Regions from separate parts of the Methylobacterium ajmalii genome, predicted to be linked through region 2. Evidence: predicted binding sites of a transcription regulator. Region 2 holds the regulator's gene; each other region holds the start of a gene.

Region 1 (5,722 bases), on a different contig from region 2:
CCTGCGGCGCGGCGCAGCCGTCCTGATCGGGGATGTAGAGCGCGATCCGCGCACTCAGAACAGCGTGGCGATGCTGCTCGCGATCGGTGTGCGGACGCTGATCAACGTGCCCGTGATGGAGCGCGGGCGCCTCGTCGGGATTGGCTTCATCCACTCCGATCGACCTCACGCCCTTTCAGCCGAGGAATTGGCCTTTGTGCGGGCCGTAGCTGATCGGATCCAGGTCGCTGTGGCGCGCGTGCAGGCGGAGGCGCAGCAAGTGCTGCTGAACGGCGAGCTGTCGCACCGGCTCAAGAACACCCTGTCGATGGTGCAGGGTATCGCCAGCCAGACGCTACGCAGCGTACCGGACCAAGCCCCGGTCCAGGCTTTCACGCAGCGGCTGGTAGCCCTGTCGCAGGCGCACGATGTGCTCTTGCAGGACAGCTGGACATCCGCACCGATGCGCGCCGTCGTCGACCGTGTGCTGGCGGTACAAGCGCCCCTGGAGCGCTTCCGGATCGATGGTCCCAACCTGTCGCTGGCCCCTCAGGCGACACTGTCGCTCTCGATGTTGCTGCACGAGTTGACCACGAACGCCGTAAAGTATGGTGCGCTCTCGACAGAAGCGGGGACGATCAGTGTTGCCTGGCGGGTCGAGGATGACGACGATCGAACGGCCGTGCTGACCTGGCGGGAGCGCGGTGGTCCGCCAGCGCAGGCACCAACGCGTCGTGGTTTCGGAACGCGGTTGATACAGCTCGGACTGGTGGGAACCCGTGACACTCGGCTGAGTTATAGCTCGTTGGGCTTCGACGCTGAATTTCGGGCGCCCAGCTCAGAGGTAGTAGCGTCGTGATCCGGGCGGTGACGGGTTCTCTCGAGGGGAGCCCATGACGACGCAGCGCGACGAGCGCCGACCGATCGTACTTCTGATTGAAGACGATCCGATCCTGATGATGACCCTGTCGGACCTGATCGAGGATGCCGGCTGCGATGTTGTCGAGGCGACGACGACCGCCAAGGCGATCCGTATCCTTGACGAACGCACGGACATCCGCGTGGTGATGGCGGACCTGGATGTGCGCGGATCGGTGATGGGGCTGAAGCTGGCTGCCCTGATCCGAGACCGCTGGCCGCCAATCGAACTGATCCTGACGGGTGCGGTGAAGCCGGATCTGTCGAGCATCCCGGCCCGTGGTGTGTTCCACGACAAGCCATTCAACCACGCGGGCATCGTCGAAAGCATTCGCTCGTTCCTATCAGCCGCCGGTTGACCAGGTTCCGCAACGGATCGCCAGCAGACCCTCGATCGCCAAGAGCCTCGGAGTCTCAGCCCTGGCCCCTCTGCCCGCCGAGCCCGAGCCGACGGATCAGCAGGAAGGCGGCGGCTGCCGACATCGCGGCGATCACAATCGCCACCGTCGAGCCGTCGTCCCACTCGGCGAGCGGCAGGCCCTTGGTGTTCATGCCAACAGGCCGGTGACGAGGGTGGGCGGCAGGAACAGGGCGGTCAGGATCGACAGGGTGTGGAGCTGGCGATTCGACTGCCGGGCGAGCAGGCCGGACAGCTCCTCCTGCAGGAGCCGGCTGCGCTCGGCGAGCACCACCATGTCGCGGTCGAGGGCGTCGAGCCGCTGGGCGATGCGGGCGGCGGCCTCCCGGGTCTCCTCCGGCAGATCGTCGCTCTCCTCCTCCAGGCGGTGGAACACCGCCCGCAACCCGTTGAGCTGGCGGTGCAGCCGCACCGCGTCGCGGCGGATCGGCCCGAGCTGGCGCGTCTCCGGGCGAATGCGCTCGTCGAGGATGTGATCCTCGATCCCGTCGAGCCGGTCGGACAGGGCGGCGCCCCGCGCCCCGATCGCCGCCGCGACCCGGCCGATCAAGGTTTCGAGAAGTGCCACCGGCCCGGCGAGCGGCCGCCCGCCGGCGACGACCTCCCGCACCGCGTCGGGCCCGACGATCGGGTGCCGCCGCCCGCTGACGAGGAAGTTGGCGCCCAGCACGAAATGCAGCCGCCCGGCGGCGTCGGGCAGCCGCTCGGGCGCGGTGTCCGGCCCGTCGGCCTCCCGGGCGAGGTCGGCGATGACGCCGCCGACCTGGCCGTCCTCGACGGTCACCCGCTGGTGCGGGTCGCTGGCGAAGGCCGCCGCCGCGAGGTCGGGCGGGCCGAGCCGCCCCTCGGCGATCAGGCCCGGCACCCGGGCGTCGTTGAGGTTGACGTGGAGCCAGACGAAGCCGTCGCCGAAGCGCCCGAGCGCCGGCACCTCCTCGCCGGGCTCGACCAGGCGCCCGCGCCCGCCCGCGTCGAACCGCATCGCCCAGATCAGGCCCGGCAGGGCCGGCTCGTCGCTGAGGAGATGGGCCATCGCAGCGTCCTTCGCGCCTCTCGCCGGGGAGAGCGTGGCCCGCGGGCTAAGCGGATTTCGCCGAAGTGGACACCGGTTCGGCGGCAAAAATCTGCGACAAAACAAGAACCTAAGCGGGCGAAGCGTTGGCCTGCCAATGCAAGTCTGCTTAGGGACGGAGCGCGACGGTTCGATGACGGCGCCCGTCGCCGGCCCGCGTCCCTCAGAACGCGTAGCGTACCCCGCAATAGGGCAGCTCCTCGGCCAGCAGCGCCTTGAACCGGGACAGCCAGCGGCCCTTCCAGCCGGTGCGGTAGCGCAGGTTCTCCATCCCGCCCTCCGAGCGCTTGGTCTCCTGGATGTCGGGCCGCCACAGCAGCGCCTCGGCCTTGGGGTGCCAGCGCAGGTTCACCTCGTGCAGGGCGGCGTTGTGCGTGAGGAAGATGATCTCGGCCTTCAGCTGCGCCTTGGCGGCCGGGCCGATGCCGGCCTCGAGCGCGCGAAACAGCGCCCGCCAGTCCTCCTCCCAGCCCTCGTAGAGGATCACCGGCGAGAAGTTGACGTGGACCTCGTAGCCGGCGGCCACGAAGGCGTCGATCGCGGCGATCCGCTCCGGCATCGGCGAGGTCCGCACGTCGACCACCCGGGCGATGCGCTCGGGCATCAGCGAGAAGCGGATGCGGGTCTTGCCCTCGGGCCGGTAGGCGAGGAGGTCCGGGTTGACGAACTTGGTGGCGAAGGAGGCCTTGGCGTTCGGGATGCCGCGAAACAGCCCGACGAGGTCGCGCACGCCCCCGCTCGCCATCGCGTCGACCGAGAGGTCGCCGTTCTCGCCGAGGTCGTAGACCCAGTGCCGGTCGTCGATCTGGTCGGGGGCGGGGAGGGGGCCCTGGCCGGCGGCGTGGCGGGCGATCGCCCGGCCGATCGCCTCGGTGTTGACGAACAGGGTGATCGGGTTGGCGTAGCCCTTGCGCCGCGGCACGTAGCAATAGGCGCAGGCCATGGCGCAGCCGTTCGAGCTCGACGGCGCGATGAAGTGGGCGCTGCGGCCGTTCGGCCGCGAGGCGAGGCCCTTCTTGACCCCGAGCACCAGGGTCGAGCGCTTGATCCGCACCCAGTCCTCGACCGAGCCGGCATTGCCGTGCAGCTCCGGGATGTTCCAGTGCGAGGCGACCTCGATCCGCCTCGCAGGCCCGAACCGCTCCAGGATTTCCCGTCCGAGAGGATAGGCCGCGACGGCGGGCTCGAGGTAGATCGTGTCGATGGCCAGGAGGTTTGACAGGGACGGGCTCGGATGCGGGGCTTGTGCGCGGGACTCGGGCCTTCAGGATCTAGGGCGGTCGCGGGGCTCCAGCAGGGGCACGAGCAGGCCCGCCGCCGCGAAGGCGCCGCCGACCGCGCAGAGCGCCGGCCAGCCGCCGGCCGCGAAGGCCCGGGTGCCCGCCGAGGCGCCGAGCGCGCCCCCGGCGAAGATCGCGGTGAAGAACACGGTGTTGATCCGCCCGCGTGCCCCCGGCGCGAGGGCGTAGACCCGGGTCTGGTTGGCGATGAGCGCGGTGTTGATGCCGATGTCGATCAACAGCACGCCCACCGCCAAGGCCACAAGCGAATGGCCGCCGAGGAGCCCGAACACCGCGAAGGCGGCGAGCGTGAGCGCGCCGCCGCCGACGAGGACCGGGCGCGGGCTGCGGGTATCGGCGAAGCGCCCGGCCACCGGGGCGCAGAGCGCGCCGGCCGCCCCAATGAGCCCGAACAGCCCGGCCCCGGCGGGATCGAGCCCGAAGGGCGGCGCCTCGACGAGGAGCGCCAGGGTGGTCCAGAACGCGTTGAAGGCGGCAAACAGCAGCGCCTGGGCGAGCGCCGCCCGGCGCAGGACCGGCTGCTCGCGCACGAGGTCGAGGAGCGAGCGCAGGAGCGCGCCGTAGCGGATCCGGGTGCTGGGCGCCGTCCCCGGCAGGCCGAGCCGGGCGAGGCCGGCCAGCGCCACCGCGAGCCCGGCCGCCCCGTAGAACACCGCCCGCCAGCCGGCCCAGGCGCCGACGAATCCGCTCAGGGTCCGGGCGAGCAGGATGCCCAGCAGCAGGCCCGTCATCACCTGGCCGACCATCCGGCCGCGCGTCGCGTCCGGCGCCAGCTCGGCGGCGAAGGGCACCGCCTGCTGGGCCGCGGTCGAGAGCACGCCGATCAGGAAGCTCGCCAGCACCAGGACCCACAGGCTCGTGCTCGCGGCCGCCAGCACCAGCACGGCGGCAAGCAGCAGGAGCTGACCGACGATCAGGCTGCGCCGCGGCAGGGCGTCGCCGAGCGGCACGAGGCCGAGGATGCCGAGGCCGTAGCCGGCGAGCGTCGCGGTCGGCACCAGCACCGAGGCGTCGTGGCCGAAGACCTGGGCGAGCAGCCCGAGCAGCGGCTGGTTGTAGTAGATGTTGGCGACCGCCCCGCCGGCGATCAGGCTGAGGCTCAGGCGGGTCGCGGCGGTGAGCGCGGTCATCGATGACTTCCGGGGGAGGGGCCTGGGCGGGAACGGAGGCTTGGGGTCAGGAACTTTTCGGGACGGGAGCTTGGGGACGGTCTCGCGCGGCGGGATGCCCGGGAGACGACCGCGCCGGGGGATCGCCCCGGTGGACGGTGATCCGACATAGCGGCTTTTCGCGCCGCGGCACGGGCCCGGCCCGCACACCGGCCCTGCCCGTCGGACATTCCTTCCTTCTCGACATGCGGCAATCGCACGCCCCACGGCACCTTCCGTTCGGGGAGATGCATCCCCACCTCTCGAAGCGGGCGGCCGGGCGACCGGCCCGCCCCCATACCGATCCATCGATCGTGGTCGATCGGTTCCCTCGCGGGCCGGGATGCGACGCAGCATCCGGCTCCGCGGCCCCGGCCCTTCAACGGGCCGCGGCGAGGTCGCCTCGGGAGCCTGCGAGCGGGGATACCCGCACCCTCGTCGACGCGATCCACGTGTCAGGGAGATGCACCATGTCGCAGTACCGCGTGCTGTTCGCCAAGCAGATCCTCGGGGTCCCATTCACCGTCGGGGCCGTCGAGATCGGCCGCGCCCGCGATCCCGACCGGGCGGTGCGCGCCGCCGCCCTGCGCTTCGCCCGCCAGCACGGCGTCGAGGATTGGCGCGAGCGGGCCGACGTGGCCGAGCTCGATGCCGGCGCCACCCGCGCCGCCTGATCCCGACAGCCGATGGAGTGAACGAGCGACGCCCGATTGCCCCGCGATCGGGCGTCGTCCTATGAGGAACCTCCCCCACGGACTTGCCGAGGACCTCCCGCCCGATGGCCCGCCTGCGCTCCGATTTCTGGGTCGCCGCCCACCTGCGCCGCTGCGCCGTCGAGGGGCTGAGCGCGGTCCAGCGCCGGCGCGGCGCGCCCGAAGCCGGCGCG
Region 2 (5,722 bases):
AGGTGGCCCCCGGTGCCAGCCGCCGGTCAGCGACGACCCGGCGTGGCGTCCGCGCGCTTCATGGCGAGAGCGTCGGTGCAGCGGAGGAACGCGTAGTAAGTCTTGCTCGGCACCCTGTTCCTGATCCAGACGTTCCGCCCGTTGTGGTGGGTCTGGATTCCGACCGACTCCGCGCATCTCTCGCGATCGGCCCGCGACTATGCCGAGGCCGGCGCCGCCGCGAGACCGGAGATCGAGACGAGCGCCGACATCATCAGTATGTTTCTGATTTTTTCCACGGGACTGCTCCCCTATAGACTTGATTACCTTACGAACGCGCAAGTCGTTCGGCAATGCTCAATTCCGCGCGCCACGAAAGCTGGAGCCTAGGACCTGGTGTCGGGCGTCGGGATTGCCCGGGGTGCGGCCGGATCGGCGTGACCGGGACGATCCACGCCGATCCGGCCCGTCGCGGCGCTCGCTCCGCGGCAAACCTCGAATCCTGTCGACCGCGCGCGGAGCCGCCGGGAGCGGCCCGGTGGCATCGGGCATGCGCAGCGTCCGGTCGGTCGTCGCCCGACGCGCCGATGTCGGTCCTTAATCCCGACCCGTGCGGAGGTCTTACAAGCGTTGCCATTTTGCTGCAGCCAACGCCTCCGGCTTCGTTTTAACCGGACATGCTGGAGCACGGCACGTCAGAGGCCCTCGCGCGATCATGACCCGAACCACCGAGCCGGTCGGGCCTCTGTCGGCCGCGGCAGGCGTCCTGCTCCTCCTCCTGTCCGCTCCGGCCCCCGTGCTGGCGGCGCCGGGCGGCGGGCCAGGGACGAAGAGCGAGCCCGCAGCCGATCAAGGTGGGGCGCGCGAGAGCGGCAAGGGCCGGAGCCGCGAATCGGACTCGTCCAGCAAGACGGACGACGGGAAGGACGTCGATACCGAGCACCTGTTCGGCTTCACGGAAGGCGCCGATGCCGGCGAGAAGGGCGAGCGGGAAGCGGTGGTCGACACCGTCTCGCGCATCGGCAAGCGCCGGGACGGCCCCGGCCGGTCGGCCTACCGCGTGCTCGACACGCGGCTTGCCTACCAGTTCAACCCCATCGACAGGCTAAGCCTCGAACTCAGCGCCTTCGGCACGCTGCGGCGCCAGCGCAACATCCTCGATCTGGACGACAAGTCCTACGGCGCCTTCGACGGCGTTTCGCTCGAGGTGAAGTACCAGTTCCTGAAGGGCTCGAAGGAGCAGCCCTTCGGTCTCGCCCTGGAGGTGCGCCCTCGCTTCACGCGCGTCCTCCCGGTCGAAGGCCGCGGCGCCGACATCTTCGACGTCGAGAGCCTGCTCCAGCTCGACGTCCAGGTGGTGCCGGACAAGCTCTGGTACGGCAGCAACCTCAGCGTCGAGCCGGCGGCCGGGCGCGAGCGGGGCGGCCCGGGCTATCGCTCCTCGACCTTCCTGTGGTCGAACGCTCTCGTGGGGCGCGTCGGAGACAACACCTATCTCGGCCCGGAAGTCCGCTACCTGCGCGGCTACGAAGGGGCCTTCCTGAACCGGCTGGAGAGCGAGGCGCTCACCCTGGGGCCCGCGCTGCATCACCGGTTCACCGAGAAGGTCTGGCTGACCGTGGCCTATGCCGGGCAGGTCTGGGGCCGCGACACCGACCCGGCCCTGGCCGGCCGGTCCCTCGGGCTGAACCAGTTCGAACGGCACAGCCTGCGGGTCAAGTTCGGGATGGAGTTCTGACCCGGACCGGCCGACGGCCGTCCGGCGTCACGGCTCGGGCGCGAACATCTCGTCGAAGGAGTAGCCGGAGCCGCGCACGGTGCGGATCGGGTCCGAGTCGCGGCCGCGGTTGATCGCCTTGCGCAGGCGGCCGATATGCACGTCGACCGTGCGCTCGTCGATGTAGACGTCGTGGCCCCAGACGCCGTCGAGGAGCTGCTCGCGGGAGAAGACCCGGCCGGGGCTCTGCATCAGGAACTCGAGCAGCTTGAACTCGGTCGGGCCGAGATGCAGCTCGCGGCCGTCGCGGCGCACGCGGTGGCTGACCCGGTCGAGCTCGATGTCGCCGGCGACGAGCAGGTCGGCGACGTGGGCGGGCTTCGAGCGCCGCAGGAGCGCGCGCACCCGGGCCAGGAGCTCGGGCACCGAGAACGGCTTGACGATGTAGTCGTCGGCGCCGGTGGCGAGCCCCCGCACCCGGTCGCCCTCCTCGCCGCGCGCGGTCAGCATGATCACCGGCAGCCGCTCGGTCTCGCGGCGGGCGCGGATGCGCCGGCACAACTCGATGCCGGAGAGACCCGGCATCATCCAGTCGAGGAGGACGAGGTCGGGGACCTGCTCGCGCAGGCGGATATCCGCCTCGTCGCCGCGGGCGACGGCGTCGACCTCGAAGCCCTCGGCCTCGAGGTTGTAGCGCAGGAGGAGGGTCAGGGCCTCCTCGTCCTCGACGATCAGGATGCGGGTACTCATCGGGGCACTTCAGGGTCGTCGCCGCCGGGACGGCCGGCCCGGCCTCGCGGCCGGGCAGGCCATCCGGTCAGGCCTTGGACGAGGACTGGGGATCCACGGTGGCGAAGCTCGACCCGTCGTTCTTCGGCCGGTCGGTCGTCAGCGTCTCGCCGGTGGCGAGGTAGTGGATGGTCTCGGCGATGTTGGTGGTGTGGTCGCCGATGCGCTCGACGTTCTTGGCGCAGAACAGGAGGTGCGTGCAGAACGTGATGTTGCGCGGATCCTCCATCATGTAGGTCAGGAGTTCGCGAAACAGCGAGGTGTAGAGCGCGTCGATGCCGCCGTCGCGGGCCCAGACGTCGAGGGCCGCCACGGTGTCCTGGGTGGCGTAGGCGTCGAGCACGTCCTTGAGCTGGCCCTGGACCAGCTCGTTCATGTGCTCCACGCCGACGACGATCTTCTGCAGCTGGACCTGGTCGGCGATGGCGACGACGCGCTTGGCGACGTTCTTGGCCAGGTCGCCGATGCGCTCGAGGTCGCCCGAGACGCGGATCGCCGAGATCGTCTCGCGCAGGTCGATCGCCATCGGCTGGCGCTTGGCGATCAGCAGGATCGCCTTCTCCTCGATCTCGCGCTGCAGCCCGTCGAGGCGCTGGTCGGCGGCGATCACCGACTGGGCGAGCGCGGTGTCGCGGCGCAGGAGCGCGAGGCCGGAATCGGCCACCAGCTTCTCGGCGATGCCGCCCATCTCGGCGATGCTGCGCCGCAGGTTCTGCAGCTCCTGATCGTAGGAGGTGACGATGTGGTTCGACATGGAGTGAGACTCCCCGCGATGAAGTGGAGCGTGGGATCGAGCCGGCCCGGCAGGGGGCCGGACCGGTGGGACGAGGGCGGGACGCCTCAGCCGAACCGGCCGGTGATGTAGTCCTGGGTCTGGCGCTTCGAAGGGTTCATGAACAGCCGGTTGGTCGGCCCGAACTCGATCAGCTCGCCGAGATACATGAAGGCGGTGAACTGCGAGATGCGCGCCGCCTGCTGCATGTTGTGGGTGACGATGGCGATGGTGAACTCGCCCCGCAGCTGCTCGATCAGCTCCTCGATGCGGCCGGTCGAGATCGGGTCGAGGGCCGAGGTCGGCTCGTCGAACAGGATCACCTCCGGGCGCTGCGCCACCGTGCGGGCGATGCACAGGCGCTGCTGCTGGCCGCCGGACAGGCCCATGCCGGACTGCTTGAGCTTGTCCTTCACCTCGTCCCACAGGGCGCCCTTGCGCAGGGCCTCCTCGACGCGGACGTCGAGATCGGCCTTGCCGAGGCGCTCGTAGAGCCGGATGCCGAACGCGATGTTGTCGTAGATCGACATCGGGAACGGGGTCGGCTTCTGGAAGACCATGCCGACCCGGGCGCGCAGCTCGTTGAGGTCGATCGAGGGGTCGAGGATGTTGCGGCCGTCGAGCAGGATCTGCCCCTCGGCGCGCTGCTCGGGGTAGAGGCTGTAGATGCGGTTGAAGGTGCGCAGCAACGTCGACTTGCCGCAGCCCGACGGCCCGATCAGCGCCGTGACCTGGCGGTCGAGGAAGTTGAGGTTGATGTTCTTCAACCCCTTGAAGTCGCCGTAGTAGAAGTTGAGGTCCTTCACGGCGAGGCGGATCGCGGCGGATTCGTCGGCCGTGCTCTGGCCCACGACCGGCACGGCGGTGGCGGTGGCGCTCATCGGTGTGTCTCCGGGCAGGAGCATTTTTCGACGAAAGCCGTCGAAGGAAATGCGGCAAAGTCGGATAAGGAGAGCAGCACCCGGTCGCGGAGCGACCCGCGTGCTGCCGGAGATGCGGATCAGCGCCCCTTCGGGCCGCTCAGGACGAGGCGGGCCACGATCGACAGGCCCAGGATGGTGACGGTGATGAGGAGCGCGCCGGCCCAGGCCAGCTGGCGCCAGTTCTCGTAGGGCGAGAGCGCGAACTGGTAGATCATGACCGGGAGGTTGGCGACGCCGCCCATCAGGTTCGGGCTGAACCAGGAATTGTTGTTGAGCGCGGTGAAGAGCAGCGGCGCGGTCTCGCCGGCGATGCGGGCGAGCGCCAGCAGCACGCCGGTGACGATGCCCGACTGCGCCGCCCGCCAGGTGACGCTGCGGATGACGATCGAGAGCGGCGCGCCGAGGGCGGCGCCGGCCTCGCGCAGGGTGCCGGGCACCAGGCGCAGCATGTCCTCGGTGGTGCGCACGATCACCGGGGTGGCGATGATCGCGAGGGCGACCGCGCCGGCCCAGCCCGAGTAGCCGCCCATCGGCCGCACCATCAGGGTGTAGACGAACAGGCCGATCAGGATCGAGGGCGCCGAGAGCAGGATGTCGTTGAGGAAGCGGATCAGGTTGGCGAGGTGCGAGGTCCGGCCGTACTCGGCGAGGTAGGTGCCGGCGAGCACGCCGACCGGCGTCGCCACGACGATGCCGAGCGCCGTCATCACCAGGCTGCCGAGGATCGCGTTGGCGATGCCGCCGCCCTCGGAGCCGGGGCCCGGCGTGACGTGCGTGAACAGGGCCGGGGAGAAGCCCTGCACGCCCTGGATGATCAGCATCAGCAGGATCGAGCCGAGCACGATCGCGCCGAGGGCGGTGGCGAGGGTGCAGCCGACGATCAGGACCTTGTCGGCGGTGCGCCGGCCGGCGCGGACCCGGCCCCATTCGGGCGGGGCGGGGCGGGCGGGAGCGGCGGGGGCGGACCCTGAGACCGCGGCGGGGGAGGCGCTCATCGGGAAACGTCCGTGCGGGAGCGGGATCAGGCCACCTTCGCGCGGCGCACCAGCAGCCGGGCGATGATGAGCACGATGAAGGTGACGACGAACAGGATGCAGCCGAGCGCCATCAGCGAGTTGAGCTGGAGGCCGTCGGCCTCGTTGAACTCGTTGGCGATGCGCGAGGCGATGGTCGAGCCCGGATCGAAGATCGAGGCCGAGAGCCGGTTGGCGTTGCCGATCACGAAGGTGACCGCCATCGTCTCGCCGAGCGCGCGGCCGAGGCCCAGCATCACCGCGCCGATGATCGAGACCGAGGCCTGCGGGATCAGGACGTGGCGCACGACCTCCCAGGTGGTGCAGCCGATGCCGTAGGCGCTCTCGCGCAGCACCGTCGGGATCTGGTCGAGCATGTCGCGGGTGATCGAGGCCACGAAGGGCACGATCATGATCGCCAGGATGATGCCGGCGGTGAGCACGCCGACGCCCGACGGCACCTGGGCGTAGAACAGGGTGCCGACGATCGGCATCCCCTCGACGACGTTCGAGACCGGGATCTGCACGA
Region 3 (5,722 bases), on a different contig from region 2:
CCGGGCCCCCGAGGGGCGCCAGCGCGTCCTTGACCACTTCGGCGAGTTCCGCCCCCTCCCAGCTCTCGCGGGTGAGCACGTCGTGGACCCGCGCCAGGGCGATCAGCCGGGCCTCGAAGGCGGCCTTCGCCGCCTCGGCGGTGGATCCCTTCATGCCGCGCAGGCTCTGCATCGCGATCGACTGCACGGTGGCGAGCGTGTTCTTCACCCGGTGGTTCAGCTCGTGCACCAGGAGGCGCAGGTGCTCCTCGGCGCGCTTGCGCTCGGTCACCTCCTGGTGGATGCCGATCACCCGGCGCGGCCGGCCTCCGGCATCGCGCTGCACGATCGCCTGGGCGCTGACCCAGCGGGCGCCGTTGCCGTGCGGCGCCTCCGCCTCGGGCCGGATCCGGAACTCGGTGCGGTAGTCGGCCTCGCCCGCCAGCAGGTCGGCCAGAGCCGTCTCGATCCGGGCCCGGTCGTCCGGATGGACCGAGCGGGTCCAGCCCTCGTGCGAGAGGGGGGCGTGCGCGAAGATCTCGGACGAGCGGGCCGAGAGACGGTGCTGCCCGGAGGCGAGGTCGATCTCCCAGGTGCCGAGCCGGCCGGCGGCCAGCGCCAGCCGCAGGCGCTCCTCGCCCTCGCGCAGGGCGAGCTCCGCCGCCTTGGCCTCGGTGACGTCGACGTTGCAGCCGGTATAGCCGAGGAAGCGGCCGTGGTCGTCGAGGCGCGCCACCCCCTCGCACAGGATCCAGCGCGTCGCCCCGTGCCGGTCGATCACCCGGGTGGCGTGGCGGAACGGCGTGCGCGCCGCGAAGGCCTGCTGGAAGGTCTGCTGGAAGCCGAGGAGGTCGTCCGGATGCACGACCTCGCGCCAGCGCCCCTGCGCCAGCGCCTGGACCGAGCGGCCGAACAGGTACTCGTAGTGCATGTTGACGAAGACGAGCTCGCCCTCGGCATCGGTCATCCAGATCATGGCCGGGGCGGAATCCGCCATGTGGCGGAAGCGCGCCTCGCTCTCGCGCAGGGCGACGAGGCTGCGGCTCTGCTCGGCCAGCGCCTCGTCGCGCTCGGCGATGCGCCGGCGCAGGCTCTGGGAGGCGTCGGCCAGCACGTCGGCGAGCTGGCGGATCTCGCGGATCGGCGTCGAGACCCGGGGCACCGGCTGGCCGGCGGCGAGCGCCCCGCCCGCGGTGGCGAGCTGGCGCAGCGGGCCGGCGACCCGCGCCCAGAGCCGCACCGCCAGGAGCGAGGACGCGGCGAGCGCCAGGAGCCCGAAGCCGCCGAAGGCGACGATCCAGTGGCGCAGGGGCGCCTCGACCCGCTCGCGCAAGATGCTGGCGCCGACGATCCAGCCGGTCGCCCGGACGGTGGTCTCGACGTAGAGCACCGGCTGCCGGCGCCGGTCGACCCCCTCCCAGATCCCGGAAGCCGCCGTCGGGCGGCCGCGCAGGGCGGCCAGCATCGGCTGGCCCGCCAGGGTCGCGTGCTCCGCGGAGCGGGCGAGCAGCAGGCCCTTGCGGTCGACGATGCCGGTGGTCCAGCCCGGCGCGAGGTCCTGGACCAGGATCTGGTGCAGGCGCTCCACCGGCACCGTGACGCTGAGCACGTAGGCCGGCGCCCCGTCGACCACGACCGGCACCGCCACGTCGAAGGTCGGCGGCCGCCCGGGGGCGCCCATCCGGACGCCGCCGACCACCGGCCGGCGCGTCGCCAGGACCTCGGCATCCTCCTCGTGCGGGGCCTGCGGCACCGGCGCGCCGGGCGCCAGCGCGGTGTTGACGAGCTGCGTCCCGTCCGGCCGGCGCAGGGACAGGTCGAGCCCCGTCGTCTCCCGCACCGCCCGGGCCTGGGTCTCGAAGCCGTCGAGCCCGCTCTTGCGCAGGCGCGGCGAGGCCGCCAGGGTCTGGAGCACCGAGACCAGCCCGGCGATGTCCCGGTCGATGGTGAGCGCGATGCCGCGCACGCTCTCGCGGGCGTCCTGCTCGAAGCGGACCCGATCGAGAGCGGCGTAGCGGCCGAGCAGGATGGCGGTGAACAGCAGGCCCGGCCCGACCAGGGCGACCACCAGGGCGACGAGGTAGACCTGCGTCGACAGCCCGTCCCGGCGCAGGGCGCTGAGACGGCGGCGGATCATCACGGTGGCGCGCGGGCGGCGCGGGAGGGTCAAGGCGTCGGGCCCTGTCGGCTTGTCGGGTCTTCTCGGCTTGCCCGGTCGACATGGCCGAGGTCGCGCCCGGGCTCGATCCGGTCGCGCACCCGCTGCTTGAGGGCCTTGATGTCGGGAAATCCGCCGTCGCGCCTGCGCTCCCAGATCAGGGCGTCGTCGCAGGTGATCGCGAAGGCGCCGCCGCTCCCGGGGATCAGCGCCACCTCGCCGATCGCGTCGCGGAAGGTCGAGAGCAGCTCCTGCGCCATCCAGCCGGCCCGCAGGAGCCAGTTGCACTGCGTGCAGTAGGTGATGGCGATGCGCGGGCGGCCCTCCGCCGGGACGGGGGGCGTGCCGGCGGGGAGCGCGTCGGCCTCGGTCGCGGGAGGGGGGGCGTTGTCGCTCATTTCAGGTTCGACTCCTCCCCGATCCCCCCGACTTGTCAACCGTGCCGGCTCGCCGGGCGTGATCCGGCGCACGGCTCAGGCGAGCTGGCGCAGCACTACGAGGCTCGCCGCCACGCCGGCGATGCCCGCCGCCACCGACACCGCCACGTAGGCGAGCGCCGCCCCGTGGGCACCCCGCTCCCACAGCAGGAAGGCCTCGAGCGAGAAGGTCGAGAAGGTGGTGAAGCCGCCGAGCACCCCGGTGGTGAGGAAGAGCCGCAGCGCCTGCGGCCCGCCGCCCCGGGCGGCGAACCAGCCGGTGAGAACCCCCATCAGGATCGAGCCGACGACGTTGATCACCATCGTGCCGAACGGGAAGCCGCTCCCCGCCCGCGCCGCCCACAGGTTGACGCCGTGGCGCAGGGCCCCGCCGAGGCCGGCGCCGAGAAAGACCACCAGATAGCTCACCGCTCCGACGCCTCCGCTTGATGCCGGGCGCCTTCTGCCACGGCCCGGCGCCGAGGGCGAGCAGGAGGGGTGCAGCGGGAGAGGAGCGACGGGGGAGGTGAGGCCAGCCCCGCGACCGTGGCCGGCAGGCCGAACCGGGTTACGTCCGGTTCGGCGGGGCCATGCCCCGTCATGCCACCGTCACGTCCCCGCCGCATCGCTGCCGCAAAGTCAGCCTCGGGGGCGAATCGTGACCACCATCTCCATCCGTGCCGCCGTGGCGGCGGGCGGCCTCCTCGCGAGCGCGGGTCTCGCGCAGGCCCAGTCGATCGAGGCGCGGGTGCCGAACCTGCAGCGCACGGACGATCCGGTCTCGGTGGCGGCCGGCGGCGCGACGATCGTCAACCAGGGCCTGCAGGGCGTCGGCCGGCTGTCGGCCAACACCCGCGACTTCCTCGGCGATTCCCTCGGCTCGTTCTCGTCGCTCGCCGTCGACCTCGCGACCTGGCGGCGCAGCGGCGACACCTACACGGGCACGCTCTACACGCTGCCCGACCGCGGCTACAACAACCCCGACGGCGGCCTGTTCAGCGACTATGCCGGCCGGCTCAACCGCTTCTCCCTGAGCTTCACGCCCTATGCGGGCGCCGCCTTGCCGCAGGCCACGACCTCGCAAGCCCAGGTCACCCTGACGCCGGACGGCGGCATCGTGCTCACCGACGCCAAGGGCCAGCGCTTCAGCGGCCTCGATCCGGCCGCCGGCACCACCGTGCAGCTCGGCGGGGTGCTGCCCTCGGCCGCCGCCGGCCCGAGCGCGGGGCGCATCAGCCTCGACGCCGAGGGCCTGGCGCGCCGCCTCGACGGCTCGTTCTACGTCAGCGACGAGTACGGCCCGAACGTCTACTACTTCAACCGCAGCGGCCAGCTGCAGGGCCTGATCGGCATCCCGGCGGCGCTCCAGCCGGTGACGAACGGCCAGCTCAACTTCAACTCGCTCAACCCGCCCGACACCGGGCGGCGCAACAACCAGGGCCTCGAGGCCCTGGCGCTGACCCCGGACGGGCGCGGCCTCGTCGCCATCCTGCAGAGCGCGACACTGCAGGATTCCGGCCCCAACCAGCAGCAGCGGGCCAATACCCGCATCCTCTACTACGACATCTCCGGCACCCCGACCCCGGCGGCGCCGAGCCGCGAATACGTGCTGCAGCTCCCGGTCTATCAGCAGAGCGGCAATGGCGGCGGGCCCAACCGCACCGCGGCCCAGAGCGAGATGGTGGCGCTCAACGACACCCAGTTCCTGGTCCTGTCGCGGGATTCGAACGGGCTCGGCACCGGCAACACCACGCCGATCGTCTACAAGAGCGTGCTCCTCGTCGACACGGCGGGCGCCACCAACATCGCCGGCAGCGCCTATGACGGCACGACGCCGATCGCCCCGAACGGCACCCTGCGGGCCGGCCTCGCTCCGGTGCAGACCACCGAGGTCGTCAACCTGCTCAACCCGGTGCAGCTCAACCGCTTCGGGATGAACCTCACCACCGGCCCGGCGACCCAGACCACGCTCCCCGAGAAGATCGAGGCGATGGGCCTCGTGCCGGTGCTGAGCGAGCGGGCACCCAACGACTACTTCCTGCTCGTCGGCAACGACAACGACTTCCTGACCCGCCAGGGCGTCATCAACGGCCAGCCCTATGACGCCGGCATCAACAACGACAACATCCTGCTCGCCTACCGGCTGACCCTGCCGACCTACGTCGACCCGCTGTCGCTCGCGGTGATGAAGGAGACGGCGCCGACGGTGCTGCAGGGCCTGGGGGCCGGCGCGATCACCGCGGCGGCCTCCGCGACGCGCGGCGTGCAGGACCATCTCTCGGCCCTGCGCCGCGGGGCCAACCTGCCGGCGGGGGCCGGCCAGGGCGCCTGGGGCACCGCCGGCCCGGCGCTCTGGGTCGGGGGCGACGTCGTGTTCGCCGACCAGCCGCGCAACGGCGGCCTTTCCCTCGACCGCACCGTCGCGCAGGGCTCGGCCGGCCTCGACCTGCCGCTCACCGGCCCGTGGCGGGCCGGCCTCGCGGTGGGCGGGGGCGGCGGCTCGCTGTCGCGGCCGCAAGGAGCCTATCAGCAGGGCTTCCGCCAGGACCAGGGCGCCTTCACGGTCGCGGCCTATGGCGGCTATTACGGCCCGAGCCTCTATGCGCAGGGCATCGTCGGCGGCGCCCCGATCGTCGACTTCTCGGGCCTGCGCCGTCCGGCCGCCTACGGGCTCACCGCCGCGGCCCGGACCTCCGGTTCCGCCCTGGCGCTCGACGGCGAGGCCGGCCTCGTCTTCGACCGCGCCGCCTTCCGGCTGACGCCCTTCGCGGGCCTGAGCCACTACTCGGCCCGGATCGACGGGTTCACCGAGCAGGGCGCGGCCGGCAACAACGTCGCGTATGGCGGCCTCACCGTGCTCCAGACCACCGCCCGCTTCGGCGTCGAGGTGGCCTATTACGGGTTGTCCGGCATCGTCCCCTCGGTGCGGGTGGCCTACAATGCCGGGCTCGGTCCGCAGCGGAGCGCCGGGCTCTTCCGTCTCGCCAGCGTCCAGAACCCGCTCGCCACCGCGACCGCGGCGGTGCCCTTCCTGCAATCCGACTTCGTTACCGCCGGCGCCGGCCTCCAGGGCAGCCTCACCGAGCGTCTCGGCTGGCGGGTGGATTACCAGGCGGCGATCGGCACCCGGACCGGGGTCGCGCACGGGGTGACGGCGGGGCTGCGGTAC
Region 4 (5,722 bases), on a different contig from region 2:
ATGGGGGGCGTGCTCACGGGGCGCTCGTGTCCGGATGCTCGGCGACCGCCGCGCTCTGGCGCGCGCGCCAGGCGTCGAGCCGCTCGGCCAGGGGTTCGTCGGTCAGCGCCAGGACGGCGGCGGCGAGCAGGGCCGCGTTGACGGCGCCGGCCCGGCCGATGGCGAGCGTGCCGACCGGGATGCCGGCCGGCATCTGCACGATCGACAGGAGGCTGTCCTGGCCCGACAGCGCCTTCGACTCGACCGGGACGCCGAAGACCGGCAGCGGCGTCATCGCGGCGGCCATGCCGGGCAGGTGGGCGGCGCCGCCGGCCCCCGCGATCACCACCTTGACGCCCGCCGCCTTGGCGCCCTTGGCGAAGGCCACCAGGCGGTCCGGGGTGCGGTGGGCCGAGACGATGCGGGCCTCGTAGGGGATGCCGAGGGCGTCGAGGGTCTCGGCCGCGTGGCGCATGGTGGCCCAGTCGGACTGGCTGCCCATGATCACTGCGACGGGGGGCGATGCCGCCATCGTCAAGCGCATCCTCTCGCAAAAGCGCCGCAAAGCCGCGCGAACGGGCCGCGACCGGTCATTCATCCGCAGTAGCGGCGCGCCCGCGCTCCCGCAAGCCGCCGCGGGACGTCCTCAACCGCGGGGACGTCCTCGATCGCCGGACCCCGCCCTCAGGCGATGATGTCCGGCGTGAGCTGGTCCTCCAGGTAGGAGATGCGGTCGCGGATCCCGAGCTTGCGCTTCTTCAGGCGCTGGAGCTGGAGGCGGTCGCCGGCCATCACGCCCGCCAGCGCCTCGATCGCGTCGTCGAGGTCGCGATGCTCCTCCCGGAGCCGCGCCAGCTCGCTCTCGTACTCCGCCGTCGATTCCGCACTCAACTCGAACGCCATCGCCGCCCTAAGCCCTTGGACAATGCGGTGAAGCATGAACCAGGCCCCGCCCTCCGGCAAGGGTGTCGCAAGGGCGCCGGCAGGGTTGTACCGCCTCCTCGGCGGCCTCGCGCTGCGGCGCACATTACGCAATTGCAATACGGAATGCCTTAGACATCGGCCGCGGCCTGTGGCAGGCTTCGTGTGTCACCTACATGACAGGAGGCTATGGCTGATGTCGCTGCACACGCATCTCACCGAGCTCGAGCGTAAGCACGAAGCCCTGGAGCGCGAGATTCAGGACGCCTGCACCCACCTCTCCACCGACGACTTGCGAATAGTCGAACTCAAGCGGCGCAAGCTTCACTTGAAGGATGAGATCAGTCGCCTGCGGACGACGTCCACCCGCGTGATGCACTAGCCCGGCAGAATTCAGCGCGCCGCCGCGTCGGCGTATCGACGCGGCGGTCCTCCCTCATTGCTCAAGACGACCGGCGGGTTCTGCTCCCGCGAGATGGATAGCGCAGACTGCGCGACGCGGGGTGGGTCCCGCCGGCGCCGTTTCGGCGGTCGTTTACTTTATGGAGAAGCCCGTCCGCCGGTACCTCGCGCCGAGGCCCCCGGTGCCCGTTCGACGAACCGGGCTCACAGGGCGACGATCTTCGATCCGATTCCCATCCTCATCCCGAGGCGTTGGTCGATCCGTGACCGGCTGACCTCGAAGAAGGGCTGCAGGGATCGCGAGACTTCTGGAGCCCTCCTTCGAGGTCAGTTCATCTGCGATGAACTGACACCTCAGGATGAGGTCGAGGTCAGGAGGTCGTCTCCAATTCGGGCCGAGCGGGCTTGAATGGCGCGAAGCCTGGATGCCCGGCGTCCGGCCCGAATCGCCGGGGTCCCGTCACAGGGCCTTCGCCATCTCCCGCAGCACGAACTTCTGCACCTTGCCGGTCGAGGTCTTCGGCAGTTCCGTGAAGACGACGTGCCGGGGCACCTTGAACCCGGCGAGCGAGCGGCGGCACCAGCCGATCAGCTCCTCGGCCGAGACCGTCTCGGAGCCTTTCAGCTCGACGAAGGCGCACGGCGTCTCGCCCCATTTCTCGTCGGGCTTGGCCACTACCGCGGCGGCCGCCACCGCCGGGTGCTTGAACAAAGCCTCCTCGACCTCGATCGACGAGATGTTCTCTCCCCCTGAGATGATGATGTCCTTCGAGCGGTCCTTGAGCTGGATGTAGCCGTCCGGGTGCTTCACCCCGAGGTCGCCCGAGTGGAACCAGCCGCCCTTGAAGGCGGCCTCGGTGGCGCTCGGGTTCTTCAGGTAGCCGCGCATCACCACGTTGCCGCGGAACATCACCTCGCCGAGCGTCTCGCCGTCGGCGGGCACCGGCTCCATCGTCTCGGGATCGAGCACGTCCAGGGCCTCGAGCGGCGGGTAGCGCACGCCCTGGCGCGCCTTGCGGGCGGCCTGCTCGTCCTTGCTCAAGGCATCCCAGTCGGCGTGCCACTCGTTCACCACCGCGGGGCCGTAGGTCTCGGTCAGCCCGTAGACGTGGGTGACGTCGAACCCGGCCTCCGCCATCCCGGCGAGCACCGCCTCCGGCGGCGGCGCGGCGGCGGTGAGGAACGAGACCCGGCGCGGCAGGTCGCGGCGCTCGGCCGCCGGCGCGTTGATGAGGAGCGACATCACGATCGGCGCGCCGCACAGATGCGTCACCCCGTGATCGGCGATGGCGTCGTACATCGCCTTGGCCCGGACCTGCCGCAGGCAGACATGAGTGCCGGCCACGACCGACAGGGTCCAGGGGAAGCACCAGCCGTTGCAGTGGAACATCGGCAGGGTCCAGAGATAGACCGGGTGCCGGCCGAGATTGCCCGCCACCACGTTGCCGACCGCGAGCAGCGAGGCGCCGCGATGGTGGTAGACCACGCCCTTCGGGTCGCCGGTGGTGCCCGACGTGTAGTTGAGGCTGATGGCGTCCCACTCGTCGCCCGGCATCGTCCAGGCATGGGCGGGATCGCCCCCGGCCAGAAAGTCCTCGTACTCGATCGTGCCGAGCCGCTCGCCCGGGCCGTCGTATTCCGGGTCGTCGTAATCGATGACGAGCGGCGTCACCCCGGCCTGGGCCAGGGCCGGGCCCATGGTGCGGGCGAATTCCCGGTCGGTGATCACCACCTTGGCCTCGCCGTGATCGAGGCAGAAGCCGATGATCGCCGCGTCGAGCCTCGTGTTGAGGGTGTTGAGCACCGCTCCGGCCATCGGGACCCCGTAATGGCACTCGATCATCGCCGGGGTGTTGGCGAGCATCACCGCCACCGTGTCGCCGCGCCCGATGCCGTGGGCGCTCAAGGCCGAGGCGAGGCGCCGGCAGCGGGCGTAGAGGTCGCGGTAGCTGCGGCGCAGGCCCCCGTGGATCACCGCGGTGCGGTCCGGGAAGACCGCGGCGGCCCGCTCCAGGAAGGTGAGCGGCGTAAGCGGCTGGTGGTTCGCCGGGTTCCGGTCGAGGCCGTGATCGTAGATCGTCGCGCCGGTCATGGGTCGTCCTGCTGCCTGTCCGGCCACAGTACCCGCGAGGACGGCGCGATCAATCCATCTCGGTCCTTACGAAAGTTCGACTTCCGGAGGCCGCGGCCGCTGCTCTATCCCAGGCGCACGACCGCCCCGAGACGGTCGGCACCGGAGGACGACGCCATGGCCAGCCCGAGCCGCTACCCGGAGACCTATGCCGCCTGGCAGCGCGACCCGGAGGCGTTCTGGGGCGACGCCGCGCAGGCGATCGACTGGGTGACGCCCCCCTCCCGGGTCTTCTCCCCCGGGGAAGGACCCTACGGCCGCTGGTTCGTGGGCGCCGAGGTCAATGCCTGCCACAACGCGGTCGACCGCCACGTCGCGGCCGGCCGCGGCGAGCAGGCGGCGATCCTGTACGATTCCCCCGTCACCGGGACGAAGCGCCGGATCACCTACGCGGAGCTTCTCGACGAGGTCGCGTCGCTCGCCGCCGTGCTGCAGGATCTCGGCGTCGGGCGCGGCGACCGGGTGGTGCTCTACATGCCGATGGTGCCCGAAGCGCTGTTCGCGATGCTGGCCTGCGCCCGCATCGGCGCGGTGCACTCGGTGGTGTTCGGGGGGTTCGCCGCCCGCGAGCTCGCCGCCCGCATCGAGGACGCCGCCCCCAAGGTGGTGCTCGCCGCCTCCTGCGGCATCGAGCCGGCCCGGGTCGTCGCCTACAAGCCGCTCCTCGACGAGGCCTGCCGGCTCTCCTCGCACAAACCCGAGTCCTGCCTGATCCTGCAGCGGCCGCAAGCCGTCGCCGAGATGGTCGAGGCGCGCGACCGGGATTGGGCCGAGGCCGTGGCGCAGGCCAGGACCGCGGGCCGCGCCGCGCCTTGCGTGCCGGTCGCCGCCACCGATCCGCTCTACGTGCTCTACACCTCGGGCACCACCGGCAAGCCCAAGGGCGTGGTGCGCGACACCGGCGGCTACCTCGTGGCGCTGGCCTGGTCGATGCCGAACCTCTACGGCGTCGCCCCCGGCGAGACCTACTGGTGCGCCTCCGACGTCGGCTGGGTGGTGGGCCATTCCTACATCGTCTACGGGCCGCTGCTGCACGGCTGCACCACGGTGCTGTACGAGGGCAAGCCGGTCGGCACGCCCGATGCCGGGGCGTTCTGGCGCGTGATCGCCGAGACCGGGGCGGTGGCGCTGTTCACCGCGCCGACGGCGCTGAGGGCGGTGAAGAAGGAGGATCCGGAGGCCCGCCTGATGCAGGGCCACGACCTCTCGCGCTTCCGCACCCTGTTCCTCGCCGGCGAGCGGGCCGACCCCGACACCGTGGCGTGGGCCGAGCGGATCCTCGGCGTGCCGGTGGTGGACCATTGGTGGCAGACCGAGACCGGCTGGCCGATCGCCGCCAACCCGGTGGGGCTCGGGGCCCTGCCGGTCAAGCACGGCAGCCCGACGGTGCCGATGCCGGGCTGGGACGTGCAGGTGCTCGACGAATCCGGCAAGCCGGTGCCCGCCGACACGATGGGGACGATCGCCATCAGGCTGCCGCTGCCCCCCGGTGCGCTGCCGACCCTGTGGCGGCAGGACGAGCGCTTCCGCGAGAGCTACCTCGCGACCTATCCGGGCTACTACAACACCTCGGATGCCGGCTTCCTCGACCGCGACGGCTACGTCTACGTCATGGGCCGCACCGACGACATCATCAACGTCGCCGGCCACCGCCTCTCGACCGGCGGCATGGAGGAGGTGCTGGCGTCCCATCCGGCGGTCGCCGAATGCGCGGTGATCGGCATCAAGGACGCCCTCAAGGGCGAGGCGCCGTGCGGCTTCGTGGTGCTGAAGGCCGGCGTCGCGAAGGCGCCGGACGTCATCGAGCGCGAGCTGGTGGCGCTGGTGCGCGAGCGCATCGGCCCGGTCGCCGCCTTCCGCCTCGCCCTCACGGTCGGGCGCCTGCCCAAGACCCGTTCGGGCAAGATCCTGCGCGGCACGATGAAGAAGATCGCCGACGGTGACGCCTGGACGATGCCGCCGACCATCGAGGATCCCGCCGTGCTCGACGAGATCGGCGCCTCGCTGCGGGAGCGGGGCCTCGGCTGAGCGGATCGCGCGCGCGATCCGCGACGCCCCGATCCGGCCCGGTCAGCCGGTCGCCGCGGCCTCCCGGCGGGCGACCGTTCCGAACGGCGGGAGCGCGGCGGCGGCCTGGAGCGTCATCGGCCGGCCGGTCAGGAAGCCCTGCACCCGCGTCACGCCGATGCCCCGCAGCACCGCGTACTCGGCCTCGGTCTCCACCCCCTCGGCGACGATCTCGCAGCCGATGCGCCGGCCGTAGCCGGTGAGCGCCTCGGTCAGCGCGCG

What was found. The regulator PhoB, encoded in region 2, activates phosphate uptake and scavenging genes when phosphate is short. The targets are predictions, from matches to a motif close to TGTCATNNANCTGTCAT.
Region 1: a site for PhoB is predicted at 2,510-2,526, ahead of V3T34_RS20325 (CorA family divalent cation transporter). Genes of this name have one in related genera too.
Region 3: a site for PhoB is predicted at 3,150-3,166, ahead of V3T34_RS14640 (esterase-like activity of phytase family protein). Genes of this name have one in related genera too.
Region 4: a site for PhoB is predicted at 1,066-1,082, ahead of V3T34_RS07240 (YdcH family protein). Genes of this name have one in related genera too.

The regions. Positions count from the first base shown of each region.
Region 1 is NZ_JAZFXT010000047.1:75,646-81,367, forward strand. Features, by position in the region: gene V3T34_RS20310 (PAS domain-containing protein) at 1-838, shown strand, start outside; gene V3T34_RS20315 (response regulator) at 873-1,256, shown strand; gene V3T34_RS20320 (hypothetical protein) at 1,312-1,449, opposite strand; gene V3T34_RS20325 (CorA family divalent cation transporter) at 1,446-2,348, opposite strand; gene V3T34_RS20330 (spore photoproduct lyase family protein) at 2,551-3,609, opposite strand; gene V3T34_RS20335 (MFS transporter) at 3,652-4,818, opposite strand; gene V3T34_RS20340 (hypothetical protein) at 5,307-5,510, shown strand; gene V3T34_RS20345 (DUF1491 family protein) at 5,615-5,722, shown strand, end outside.
Region 2 is NZ_JAZFXT010000068.1:168,475-174,196, forward strand. Features, by position in the region: gene V3T34_RS28230 (hypothetical protein) at 103-369, shown strand; gene V3T34_RS28235 (hypothetical protein) at 695-1,717, shown strand; gene phoB (phosphate regulon transcriptional regulator PhoB) at 1,745-2,446, opposite strand; gene phoU (phosphate signaling complex protein PhoU) at 2,514-3,239, opposite strand; gene pstB (phosphate ABC transporter ATP-binding protein PstB) at 3,326-4,138, opposite strand; gene pstA (phosphate ABC transporter permease PstA) at 4,258-5,175, opposite strand; gene pstC (phosphate ABC transporter permease subunit PstC) at 5,202-5,722, opposite strand, start outside.
Region 3 is NZ_JAZFXT010000028.1:249,672-255,393, forward strand. Features, by position in the region: gene V3T34_RS14625 (sensor histidine kinase) at 1-2,116, opposite strand, end outside; gene V3T34_RS14630 (Rdx family protein) at 2,146-2,535, opposite strand; gene crcB (fluoride efflux transporter CrcB) at 2,611-2,982, opposite strand; gene V3T34_RS14640 (esterase-like activity of phytase family protein) at 3,212-5,722, shown strand, end outside.
Region 4 is NZ_JAZFXT010000019.1:3,522-9,243, reverse strand. Features, by position in the region: gene V3T34_RS07255 (5-(carboxyamino)imidazole ribonucleotide synthase) at 1-17, opposite strand, end outside; gene purE (5-(carboxyamino)imidazole ribonucleotide mutase) at 14-511, opposite strand; gene V3T34_RS07245 (YdcH family protein) at 664-882, opposite strand; gene V3T34_RS07240 (YdcH family protein) at 1,097-1,282, shown strand; gene V3T34_RS07235 (acyl-CoA synthetase) at 1,763-3,394, opposite strand; gene V3T34_RS07230 (propionyl-CoA synthetase) at 3,551-5,461, shown strand; gene V3T34_RS07225 (sensor domain-containing phosphodiesterase) at 5,504-5,722, opposite strand, start outside.